3 regions of the Actinosynnema sp. NPDC037264 genome follow, and region 3 is predicted to be linked to each of the others. Evidence: riboswitches for the same ligand, from Rfam matches in the RefSeq annotation. Region 3 holds a riboswitch; each other region holds the start of a gene.
What was found. Region 3 has a riboswitch for S-adenosylmethionine ahead of ACZ7GX_RS30890 (aminotransferase class V-fold PLP-dependent enzyme). Riboswitches for the same ligand answer to the same signal wherever they lie in the genome.

Region 1 (3,246 bases), on a different contig from region 3:
GGACAAGCTCGAGACGGCGGTCGACCTGCGCGTCACCAACGGCGCCGAGGTCCACATCACGCGCACCGGCGTGTCGGTGATCAACGCGACGGAGGCCATCCAGCCGCCCGTCGAGGAGGTCAAGGACGACACGATGATGAAGGGCCAGAAAGAGGTCCTGGACCCGGGCGAGGCCGGCGAGCAGATCGTCACCTACCGCGTCACGGTCAAGAACGGCCAGGAGGTCGGCCGGGAGAAGCTGGGCGCGAAGGTCACCAAGGAGCCGAAGCCGAAGAAGGTCAAGGTCGGCACCAAGCTCCCGCCCGACGGTGCGGTGTGGGACGCGCTGGCGCAGTGCGAGGCGACCGGCAACTGGGCCATCAACACCGGCAACGGCTACTACGGCGGCCTGCAGTTCAACAAGGGCACCTGGGACGCCTACGGCGGCAGCCAGTACGCCGCGTACCCGCACCAGGCGACCCGCGAGCAGCAGATCGCCATCGCCACCAAGCTCCGCGACGCGCGCGGCGGCTACTCGGCGTGGCCCCACTGCCAGCAGAAGCTCGGCTTGCCGTAACAATGTGCCGGTGACACAGGACTCGACGTCGGCCGGTTCGGGGAGCCACCTCCTCGGGCCGGCCGACGTGCGTCGGCTGGCCGCCGAACTGGACATCCGCCCCACGAAGAAGCTGGGGCAGAACTTCGTGCACGACCCGAACACGGTGCGGCGCATCGTGGCGGCGGCCGACCTGCGCCCGGACGACGTGGTGCTCGAGGTCGGGCCCGGCCTGGGCTCGCTCACGTTGGCGTTGCTGCCCTCCTGTCGCGCGCTGGTGGCCGTGGAGATCGACGGCGTGCTGGCCGACCGCCTGCCGGTCACGGTGGCGGAGCGGGCCGCTGAGCTGGCCGACCGGCTGTCCGTCGTGCACGCCGACGCGATGCGCGTCACCCCGGAGCAGCTCCCGGTCGCGCCGACCGCCCTGGTGGCGAACCTGCCGTACAACGTGGCCGTGCCCGTGGTGCTGCACCTGCTGGCCGTGCTGCCGTCGTTGCGCACGGGCCTGGTGATGGTGCAGTCGGAGGTGGCCGACCGGATGGCCGCCGGTCCCGGCAGCAAGGTCTACGGCGTGCCCAGCGTGAAGCTCGCCTGGTACGCGGACGCCCGCCGGGCCGGTCCCGTGCCGCGCTCGGTGTTCTGGCCCGTGCCGAACGTGGACTCGGCGCTGGTCGCGTTCGACCGGCACGAGCAGCTGTCCACTGTGGACCAGAAGCGGCTGTTCGCCTTGGTGGACGCGGCCTTCGCGCAACGCCGCAAGATGCTGCGCGGCGCGCTGTCGGGCTGGGCAGGCTCGGCCGCCGAGGCGCACCGGCTGCTCGTCGAGGCGGGCGTGGACCCCTCGGCGCGCGGCGAACAACTGGCCGTCGGCGACTTCATCCGGATAGCCGAGGCCGCGTCCGCCCGCTAGTCGTTGATCTTTCGGCCGAAAGTGTGATTTGCCGGACGATCCTGGTTCGGACTTGCGTCAGCCGGGCCCGGTCGGGTCTACTCGTGGTGCCATCCCGAGCGGCCGAGAGACCTGGCTCCACGACGCCGCAGCAACCACCCCTCCACGGGGGCAGGTGCTTCCGCCAGGAACGATGGAGGAATCACGTGCCCAGGATGCGAATGCTCACCCGCCGGCGGGTGGTCGACCACGGTCGCCGCACGTCGTCCGCCTGTCGCAGCCGCTGAGCAGCCGCAGGCGCCTCGAATCCCCGCGTCCTTCACCCAGGACACCTTTCCGAGCTGAGCCGTCGGTCACGCACGCCCCGGGCGTGCGCTGCCGCATGCCGTCGTGGAGCGAAAACGTGATCACTGTCGAGAACCTCACCAAGACCTTCCCCGGGAGTACCGGGCAGGTTCGCGCGCTGGACGGCGTGAACCTGGACGTCGCCGCGGGCACCGTGCTCGGCGTCGTCGGCCCCAGCGGGGCGGGCAAGTCCACCCTGGCCCGGTGCGTCGCGCTCCTGGAGCGGCCCGACAGCGGCGCGATCCGCGTCGACGGCACCGACCTCGTCTCGCTCGACGGCACCGCGCTGCGCGCCGCCCGCCGGCAGATCGGCGTGGTGCCGCAAGGGGATTCCCTGCTGCGCCAGCGCACCGCCGCGGGCAACGTCGCGCTGCCGCTGGAAGCCGCGGGCGTGGCCGGGCCGCAGCGCCGCACCCGCGTCGCCGAGCTGCTGGACCTGGTGGGGCTGACCGACAAGGCGGGCTCCTACCCCGACCAGCTCTCCGGCGGCCAGCGCCAGCGGATCGCGGTCGCGCGGGCGCTCGCCGCGTCGCCGTCCGTGCTGCTGGCCGACGAGCCGACGTCCGCGCTGGACCCCGAGACCACCGGCTCGGTGCTCGCCGTGCTGGACCGGGCGCGCGCCGAGCTCGGCGTGACGGTCCTCGTGGTCACGCACGACATGGGCGTGGTCCGGAAGATCTGCGACGCCGTCGCGGTGCTGGAGGACGGCCGCGTGGTGGAGCACGGCAAGGTGCTCGACCTGGTGTCGGACGCCGCGAGCCGCACGGCCGCGTCGCTGCTGCCCGCCGTGGACCAGAACCCGGCGGCGGAGTCCGCGTTCGACCGGGTCGCGGACGTCGTGCTGATCGGCTTCGCCGCCGTGGGCGCGCTGCTGCCCGAGGCCACCGGCCGGTTCGGCGTGGAGCTCAACCTGCTCGGCGGCGGCCTGACCAGGCTCGGCGAGACCCCGGTGGCCCGGTTCCGGGTCGGCCTGAAGGGCGAGCGCGCCGACTCGGCGCTGGAGTGGATCTCGGAAGCGGGCGGCTCGGTGCGCCGGACCCTGTCGGGTCCTCAGGGAGTAGCTGCGTGAGGTCCGCAACACCCTGGTCCATCGTGTTCGACGACCTGCTGGTCGCCACCGGCGAGACGTTGTACATGGTGGTCGTCTCCACCCTGATCGCCGTTCTGCTCGGAGCACCTGTCGGCATCTGGCTTCAGCTCACCGCACCCGGTGGGCTGAGGCCCCGGCCGGTGCTGCACAAGGTGCTCGGGTTCGTCGTGGACCTGGGCCGCTCCATGCCGTTCCTGGTCCTGCTGGTGGTGCTCACCTCGCTGACCAGGCTGCTGCTCGGCAGCACCATCGGACCGACGGCGGCCATCGTGCCGCTCGCCGTGGGCGCGATCCCGTTCGTCGGCAGGCTGGTGCAGAACGTGCTGGCCGAGGTGCACGTGTCGGTGGTCGAGGCCGCCGTCACCACCGGGTCGTCCACGGTGCGGA
Region 2 (3,246 bases), on a different contig from region 3:
TGAAGGCCGGTGAGCAGCGGGCGGTCGAGGTGACGTTCGACGTGCAGCGGCTCGCGGTGACGGCGGGCGACATGGACGCGTCGGGCAAGCCCGAGGTCGCCAGGGGCGGCTACGAGGTCGTGGTCGGCGACGGGAGGGCTCGATTCACGGTGCGGTGAGCTGCCCTGATAACCTTCTCGGTCGTACCCGCGCGGCATTCCGCTGTGGAGGAAGACCGCCCCTTCGCGGGGGCGGAGCCGGTGACAAGCGCGGTGCGACTCCGAGACCGAGGAAAAGGTGGCTTTCGCGTGGCGAACATCAAGTCCCAGATGAAGCGGATCAAGACGAACGAGAAGGCGCGCCTGCGCAACAAGGCCGTCAAGTCGTCCCTCAAGACCGCCATCCGCAAGTTCCGTGAGGCCGCCGAGGCCGGTGACAAGGAGAAGGCCGTCGCGCTGGCGCAGGACGCGTCCCGCAAGCTCGACAAGGCCGTCTCCAAGGGCGTGATCCACGCCAACCAGGCCGCCAACAAGAAGTCGGCGCTGGCGCGGCGCGCCAACCAGATCTGATCTGGTCTTCACGCCAAAGCGCCGCCCACCCCCGCGCGGGGTGGGCGGCGCTTTCGTGTGCGGCCGACCACTGACCACCGCCCCAGCTGCCACCGCCCCGACCAGCACCGACCCTCGCCCAGCCAGCCACCAGGCCACCGGCCGCTCAGCCGCTGACTTCCCGGCCCTCAGCCAGTACCGCCCACCCCGCCGCGAACCACTTGGCCGCCAGCCGTCAGCCACCTGGCCGCCAGGGTCCAGCGCCGGCCACCAGCCACCCAGCCGCCCGATCCCCCAGCCTCCGGATCCCCAGCCTCCGGATCCCCGACCGCCCGACCGTGCGATCCCCTAGGCCTCCGTCAGCGGCGGCCGTGGGCGGCGACGATCTTCAGCACGGCGCGTTCCAGGGCGTAGCCCGAGTCGGCGGCGGCGCCCTTGACGTCGGCGTTCAGGTCCGCGACCACCGTCATCGCGGCTGCCAGCCCTCGGTCTTCCCAGCCACGCGACTGGCCTTGGGCCTTCTTCACCTTCCACGGCGGCATGCCGAGTTCGCCCGCCAGCTTGAACGGGTCGCCCCGGCCCACCGCGGACACCCGCGCGATCGTGCGCACCGCGTCGGCCAGGGCATCGGCGACCAAGACGTGCGGCACGCCGAGCTGGATCGCCCACCGCAACGCCTCCAGCGCACCGGCCCGATCACCCATCACGGCCTTCTCCGCGACCGCGAACCCGGTCACCTCGGCCCGCCCGCGGTGGTAGCGGCGGACCGCCTCGGCGTCCACCTTGCCGCCCGTGTCGGCGACGAGCTGCGACGCCGCCGCCGCCAACTCGCGCAGGTCCGACCCCACCGCCTCGATCAGCGCCGCCACGGCCTCCGGGTCGGCCTTGCCGCCGCCCGCCGCGCGGATCTCGTTGCGCACGAACGCTTCCCGGTCCGCCGCCTTGGTGATCTTGGGGCACTCGGTCACCCGGGCGCCTGCCTTGCGCAGCGCCGCGGGCAGGTCCTTGGCCGCCTTGCTGCGCCCGCCGCCACTGTGGACGACCACCACCGTCACCCCGTCCGCCGGGGCCTTGGCGTAGCCGATGACCGCGTCGGCGATCTCCTTGCCGCACTCCTGCGCGGCCTCCAGCGCGACCACCCGTCCCTCGGCGAACAGCGACGGGCTCACCAGTTCCGCCAGCTCAGGCGGGGTGAGATCGGTCACGCGGACGCGGGTCAGGTCGGCCTGCGGATCGGCTTTCCGCGCCGCGGCCAGCGCACCGCGCACCGCGCGCTCGACCAGCAACTCCTCCTCGCCGAGGATCAGGTGCACGGCGTCGGGCATGTCAGCGGGCGCACTCACGGGCGCGATCCTCCCACGGGTGGCAGACGTCCGGATGGTGGACGTCGCTGGCTGAGGGTCGGGATCGTGACGTAAGTTGAAGCCCACAACTGAATACCGCTCATCCAGAGGGGCAGAGGGATCGGCCCGAAGAAGCCCCGGCAACCCGTCGCACAGCGTCCGCTGGCGACCACGGTGCCAATTCCGACCCGCGGTGCGCGGGAAAGATGAGGAGATACCTCGCGATGACTGCTGTCAGTGTGCCCTCGGCCACCACCTCCTTCGACCTCGGTCCTGCCCGCGCGCTGTCGTGTCGCGAATGCGGCCACGAGACGCCGCTCGCCGCCGAATACGCCTGTCTGGAGTGTTTCGGGCCGCTGGAAGTGGCCTACGACTTCGGTCGGATCCGTCGCGAGGACATCGAGGCGGGCCCCCGGTCGATCTGGCGCTACCGCGGCCTGCTCCCCGTGCCGACCACCGTCGAGTCGCACCCCAACACCAACCCCGGCGGCACCCGCCTGATCGAGGCCGACCGCCTCGCCAAGGCCCTCGGCGTGCGCAAGGTGTGGGTGAAGGACGACACCGGCAACCCGACCCACTCGTTCAAGGACCGCGTGGTCGGCGTCGCCCTCGCCGCCGCCCGCGAACTGGGCTTCAAGGTCCTGGCCTGCCCGTCCACCGGCAACCTGGCCAACGCCGTCGCCGCCGCCGCGGCCCGCGCGGGCTGGGAGTCCGTGGTCCTGGTGCCCTCCACGCTGGAGCGGGCGAAGATCCTCATGACCGCCGTCTACGGCGGCAACCTGATCACCGTCGACGGCAACTACGACGACGTGAACCGGCTGGCGCAGGAACTGGCCGCCGAGCACGAGGACTGGGCGTTCGTCAACGTCAACGTCCGCCCCTACTACGCCGAGGGCTCCAAGACGCTCGGGTACGAGGTCGCCGAACAGCTCGGCTGGCGGCTGCCCGACCAGATCGTGGTGCCCATCGCGTCCGGCTCGCAGTTGACGAAGGTCGACAAGTCCTTCCGCGAGCTGGGCGACCTCGACCTGGTCGAGCAGACCCCGTACCGCGTGTTCGGCGCGCAGGCCACCGGCTGCTCCCCCGTCTCGGCCGCCTTCAAGGCGGGCCACGACGTGGTCAGCCCGGTCCGCCCGGACACCATCGCCAGGTCGCTGGCGATCGGCGCCCCCGCCGACGGCCCCTACGTGCTGGACGCCGTCCGCCGCACCAACGGCGCGATCGAGGACGTCACCGACGAGGAGGTCGTCGAGGGCATCCGCCTCCTGGCCCGGACCGAAGGCATCTTCGCCGAGACGGCCGGCGGCGTCACCGTCGCCACCGCGAAGAAGCTCATCGAGACCGGCCAACTGGACCCGGACGGCGAGACCGTGCTC
Region 3 (3,246 bases):
CATGCGCACACCTCGCTGACGCTCGGCGTGGCAAGAGCGGGGCCGGCTGCGTTGAATGACTCGCTCGCAAGCTCGCTCATGCGCCCGCCTTCTTCTCGCTGGACTTCTTCTCCACGCGGGTGCCGTCGTAGTCGCGCTGGAGCAACGCCATCAGCACGATCACGCCGCCGCCCACGCAGATGGCGGAGTCCGCCAGGTTGAACACGGGGAAGAAGTTGCCCCACGGGTCGAGCACCGAGATGAAGTCGACCACGCCGCCGCGCAGCGGGCCGGGGCCGCGGAAGATCCGGTCGACCAGGTTGCCCATCGCGCCGCCCAGGACCAGGCCGAGGCCGATGGCCCAGCCGACCGACCGCAGCCGGCGCGCGATCCACAGGATGAACACGACCACGCCGGAGGCGATCAGGGCGAGGATCACCGTCCAGCCCTCGGCCAGGCCGAACGCGGCGCCGGTGTTGCGGATCAGCGGCAGGTAGAGCAGGCCGCCGAACAGCTCGATCGGCTCGCGCCCCTCCAGCTTGTCCACCGCGATGATCTTGCTGACCAGGTCGAGCGCCAACACCAGCGGCGCGATGACGGCCAGCAGCAGGACCCGTCGCTTCGGCAGCGGTGCGTCCGGCTGGTCCGGCGTGTCCGGCTCGGTGTTGGGATCGGTGCTCACCGGGCCATTGTCCAGCATCGGAGTCAGCGCAGGAACGGCGGGAGCGCGCGCTGGTCGTCCAGCGGCGCCCAACGACCCTCCCGGACCTCGTACTCCCACCGCGAGCCCTCGACCACGAGCGCGCGCAACGCGGCCACGAACCGGTCCACGTGCTCCTCGGTGGTGCCCAGCCCGATCGACGCGCGCAGCGCGCGTTCGCCGTGGGCGAGCCGGTGCACGGCCACGTGCGCGCAGAACGCGCCGTCACGCACGCCGATGCCATGTTCGGCGGACAGCGCGGCGGCCAGGTAACCGGCGTCCTGGCCACCGACGGTGAAGCTCACCACACCCACCCGGTCCTGGTCCGAGCCGAACAGCGTCAGCTCGTGCACGCCGGGCACGGTCTTCAGGCCCTCGCGCAGCCGCGCCAGCAGCACGCGCTCGTGCTCGGTGGTCTGCTCCCAGTGCCTGCCCAGCACGTCGCACGCCACGGCCAGCGCGTGCACGCCCACCACGTTCGGCGTGCCCGCCTCGTGCCGCTCGGGCACCGCCGACCAGGCCACGCCCAGCCGGTCGCCGTGGTCGGTGACGCGGGCCGTCGCACCACCGCCCACCAGGTACGGCTCGGCGGCCTGCAACCAGTCGGACCGGCCGACCAGCACGCCCGCGCCGAACGGGGCGTAGATCTTGTGCCCCGAGAGCACGGTGTAGTCGACGTCCAGCGCACGCACGTCCACCGGCCGGTGCGGCGCGAGCTGGGCGGCGTCCAGGGCGATCCGGGCGCCGTGCCGGCGGGCCACCCGGGCCAGCTCGGCCACCGGCCAGATCTCGCCGGTCACGTTGGACGCGCCGGTCACCACGACCAGCCGCGGGCCGACCGGCGCCGCGCGCAGCGCCCGGTCCAGCTCCAGCACGGCCTGCGCGGGCGAGGCCGGCGTGCGCAGGCGACGCACGTTCGGGCCGCGCCACGGCAGCAGCGCGGCGTGGTGCTCGGTGTCGAAGAGGATCACGGCGGTGTGCTTCGGCAGGCTCCTGGCCAGCAGGTTCAGCGCGTCGGTGGTGTTGCGGGCGAACACCACGGCGTCACTGTCGCGGGCGTTGAGGAACCGCCGGACCGACGAGCGGGCCTGCTCGTAGACCTTGGTGCTGACCTGCGAGGCGAAGCCCGCGCCCCGGTGCACGCTGGCGTACCAGGGCAGCACCTCGTCCACGGCGTCGCGGACCTGCTCCAGGCACGGCGCGCTGGCCGCGTGGTCGAGGTTGGCGTACTCGACGCGCTCACCGGTGACCAGCGGCACGCGCAGCGACGCGCCGACCACACGGGGCAGAGCCGCGACGGTGGTGGTGAGGGGAACTGCGATCGTCATGACGCCCTCCGGGGGTCCGGGGACACCCCACCGGAGAGGGAGCCCGCGCTTGCCGGGCGCCCTGCGCGCCAGGCCAGGTCCTCACCAGGGGCACCCCACCGCGGTAGGAGGGTTGCCGGCCAGCAAGCCTGGGCTTAGCGCTGGCACTCATGACCTTCGCCCCGAAGCTAACCCAGCCCGCGCGTCCCCGTCGAGGGGCGTTCACATCCTGGGAGCGCCACGGCGGGGCCGGCGTCGCGATCCTGGGGCGTCACGACGGGCCGGCGCGGGACGTCACGAGCCGTCCCGGGCACGTCACGGCAGACCGACGTCGCCCTTCCAGCGCGCGAACCGACCCGCCCGGTCCACGGCGCGGATGCGGCGCTCGGTCGCCGTGCGCATGGCCTCGGTGCACACCACCAGCAGCTGGTCGTGCTCCTGCAAGCGGGTCGTCGGCTGCGGCGTGAAGCCGTTCGCGTCCCGCACCACGAGGCTCACCGACGAGCCCGGCGGCAGCCGCAGCTCGGACAGGTACACGCCGTGCAGCTTGGAGCCGGGCTGGATGCGGACCTGGAGCAGCTCCGCGCCCAGGTCGTCCAGCGCCGACGAGTCGACCTGCACCTCGTGCGCCTCGCCGGACTTGACCAGCCCCAGCCACTTGGCCAGCCACGGCAGGCTCGTGCCCTGCACCACGGTCAGCACCACGACCAGCACGAACACCGCGTCCACCAGCTGCTGCGCCCCGCGCACGCCCTGGATCAGCGGGATCAGGGCGAACACGATCGGCACGGCCCCGCGCAGCCCGGACCACGAGATGAACACCTGCTCCCGCCACGGCACCCGGAACGGCAGCGCCGCGAACGCCACCGACAGCGGCCGGGCCAGCAGCACCAGCACCGCGCCCGCCACCAGCGCGGGCACCAGCGCGTCGAGCAGCCGTCCCGGCGACGCGTACAGGCCGAGCAGCACGAACAGGCCGATCTGCGCGATCCAGCCCAGCCCTTCGGCGAACGACAGGGTGTCCGCCCGGTGCGGCAGGCGGGCGTTGCCGAGCACGAGGGCGGCGATGTAGACGGCCAGGAAGCCGGACGCGTGCGCGAGGTCGCCGACGGTGTAGGCGAGCAGGCACACCGCGACCGTGGCCAGCGGGTACAGGCCGGTGGCGGGCAGCGCGGCCCGGCGCAGGCCGACGCCGCCGAGCCAGCCGAGCACGATCCCGATCACCCCGCCCGCGATCAGCTCGTAGCCCATCAGCAGCGG

Region 1: it holds a riboswitch for S-adenosylmethionine, as region 3 does, so the genes downstream of both, ACZ7GX_RS35335 (methionine ABC transporter ATP-binding protein) here and ACZ7GX_RS30890 (aminotransferase class V-fold PLP-dependent enzyme) in region 3, are expected to answer to the same signal.
Region 2: it holds a riboswitch for S-adenosylmethionine, as region 3 does, so the genes downstream of both, thrC (threonine synthase) here and ACZ7GX_RS30890 (aminotransferase class V-fold PLP-dependent enzyme) in region 3, are expected to answer to the same signal.

The regions. Positions count from the first base shown of each region.
Region 1 covers NZ_JBVJVK010000050.1:43,459-46,704, reverse strand. The annotation lists gene ACZ7GX_RS35345 (resuscitation-promoting factor) at 1-556, shown strand, start outside; gene rsmA (16S rRNA (adenine(1518)-N(6)/adenine(1519)-N(6))-dimethyltransferase RsmA) at 567-1,445, shown strand; SAM riboswitch class I at 1,532-1,624, shown strand; gene ACZ7GX_RS35335 (methionine ABC transporter ATP-binding protein) at 1,828-2,838, shown strand; gene ACZ7GX_RS35330 (methionine ABC transporter permease) at 2,835-3,246, shown strand, end outside.
Region 2 covers NZ_JBVJVK010000015.1:131,432-134,677, reverse strand. The annotation lists gene ACZ7GX_RS19185 (glycoside hydrolase family 3 N-terminal domain-containing protein) at 1-158, shown strand, start outside; gene rpsT (30S ribosomal protein S20) at 288-548, shown strand; gene holA (DNA polymerase III subunit delta) at 887-1,870, opposite strand; SAM riboswitch class I at 1,968-2,083, shown strand; gene thrC (threonine synthase) at 2,095-3,246, shown strand, end outside.
Region 3 covers NZ_JBVJVK010000037.1:28,748-31,993, forward strand. The annotation lists gene ACZ7GX_RS30880 (RluA family pseudouridine synthase) at 1-3, opposite strand, end outside; gene lspA (signal peptidase II) at 77-661, opposite strand; gene ACZ7GX_RS30890 (aminotransferase class V-fold PLP-dependent enzyme) at 685-2,007, opposite strand; SAM riboswitch class IV at 2,048-2,162, opposite strand; gene ACZ7GX_RS30895 (potassium/proton antiporter) at 2,302-3,246, opposite strand, start outside.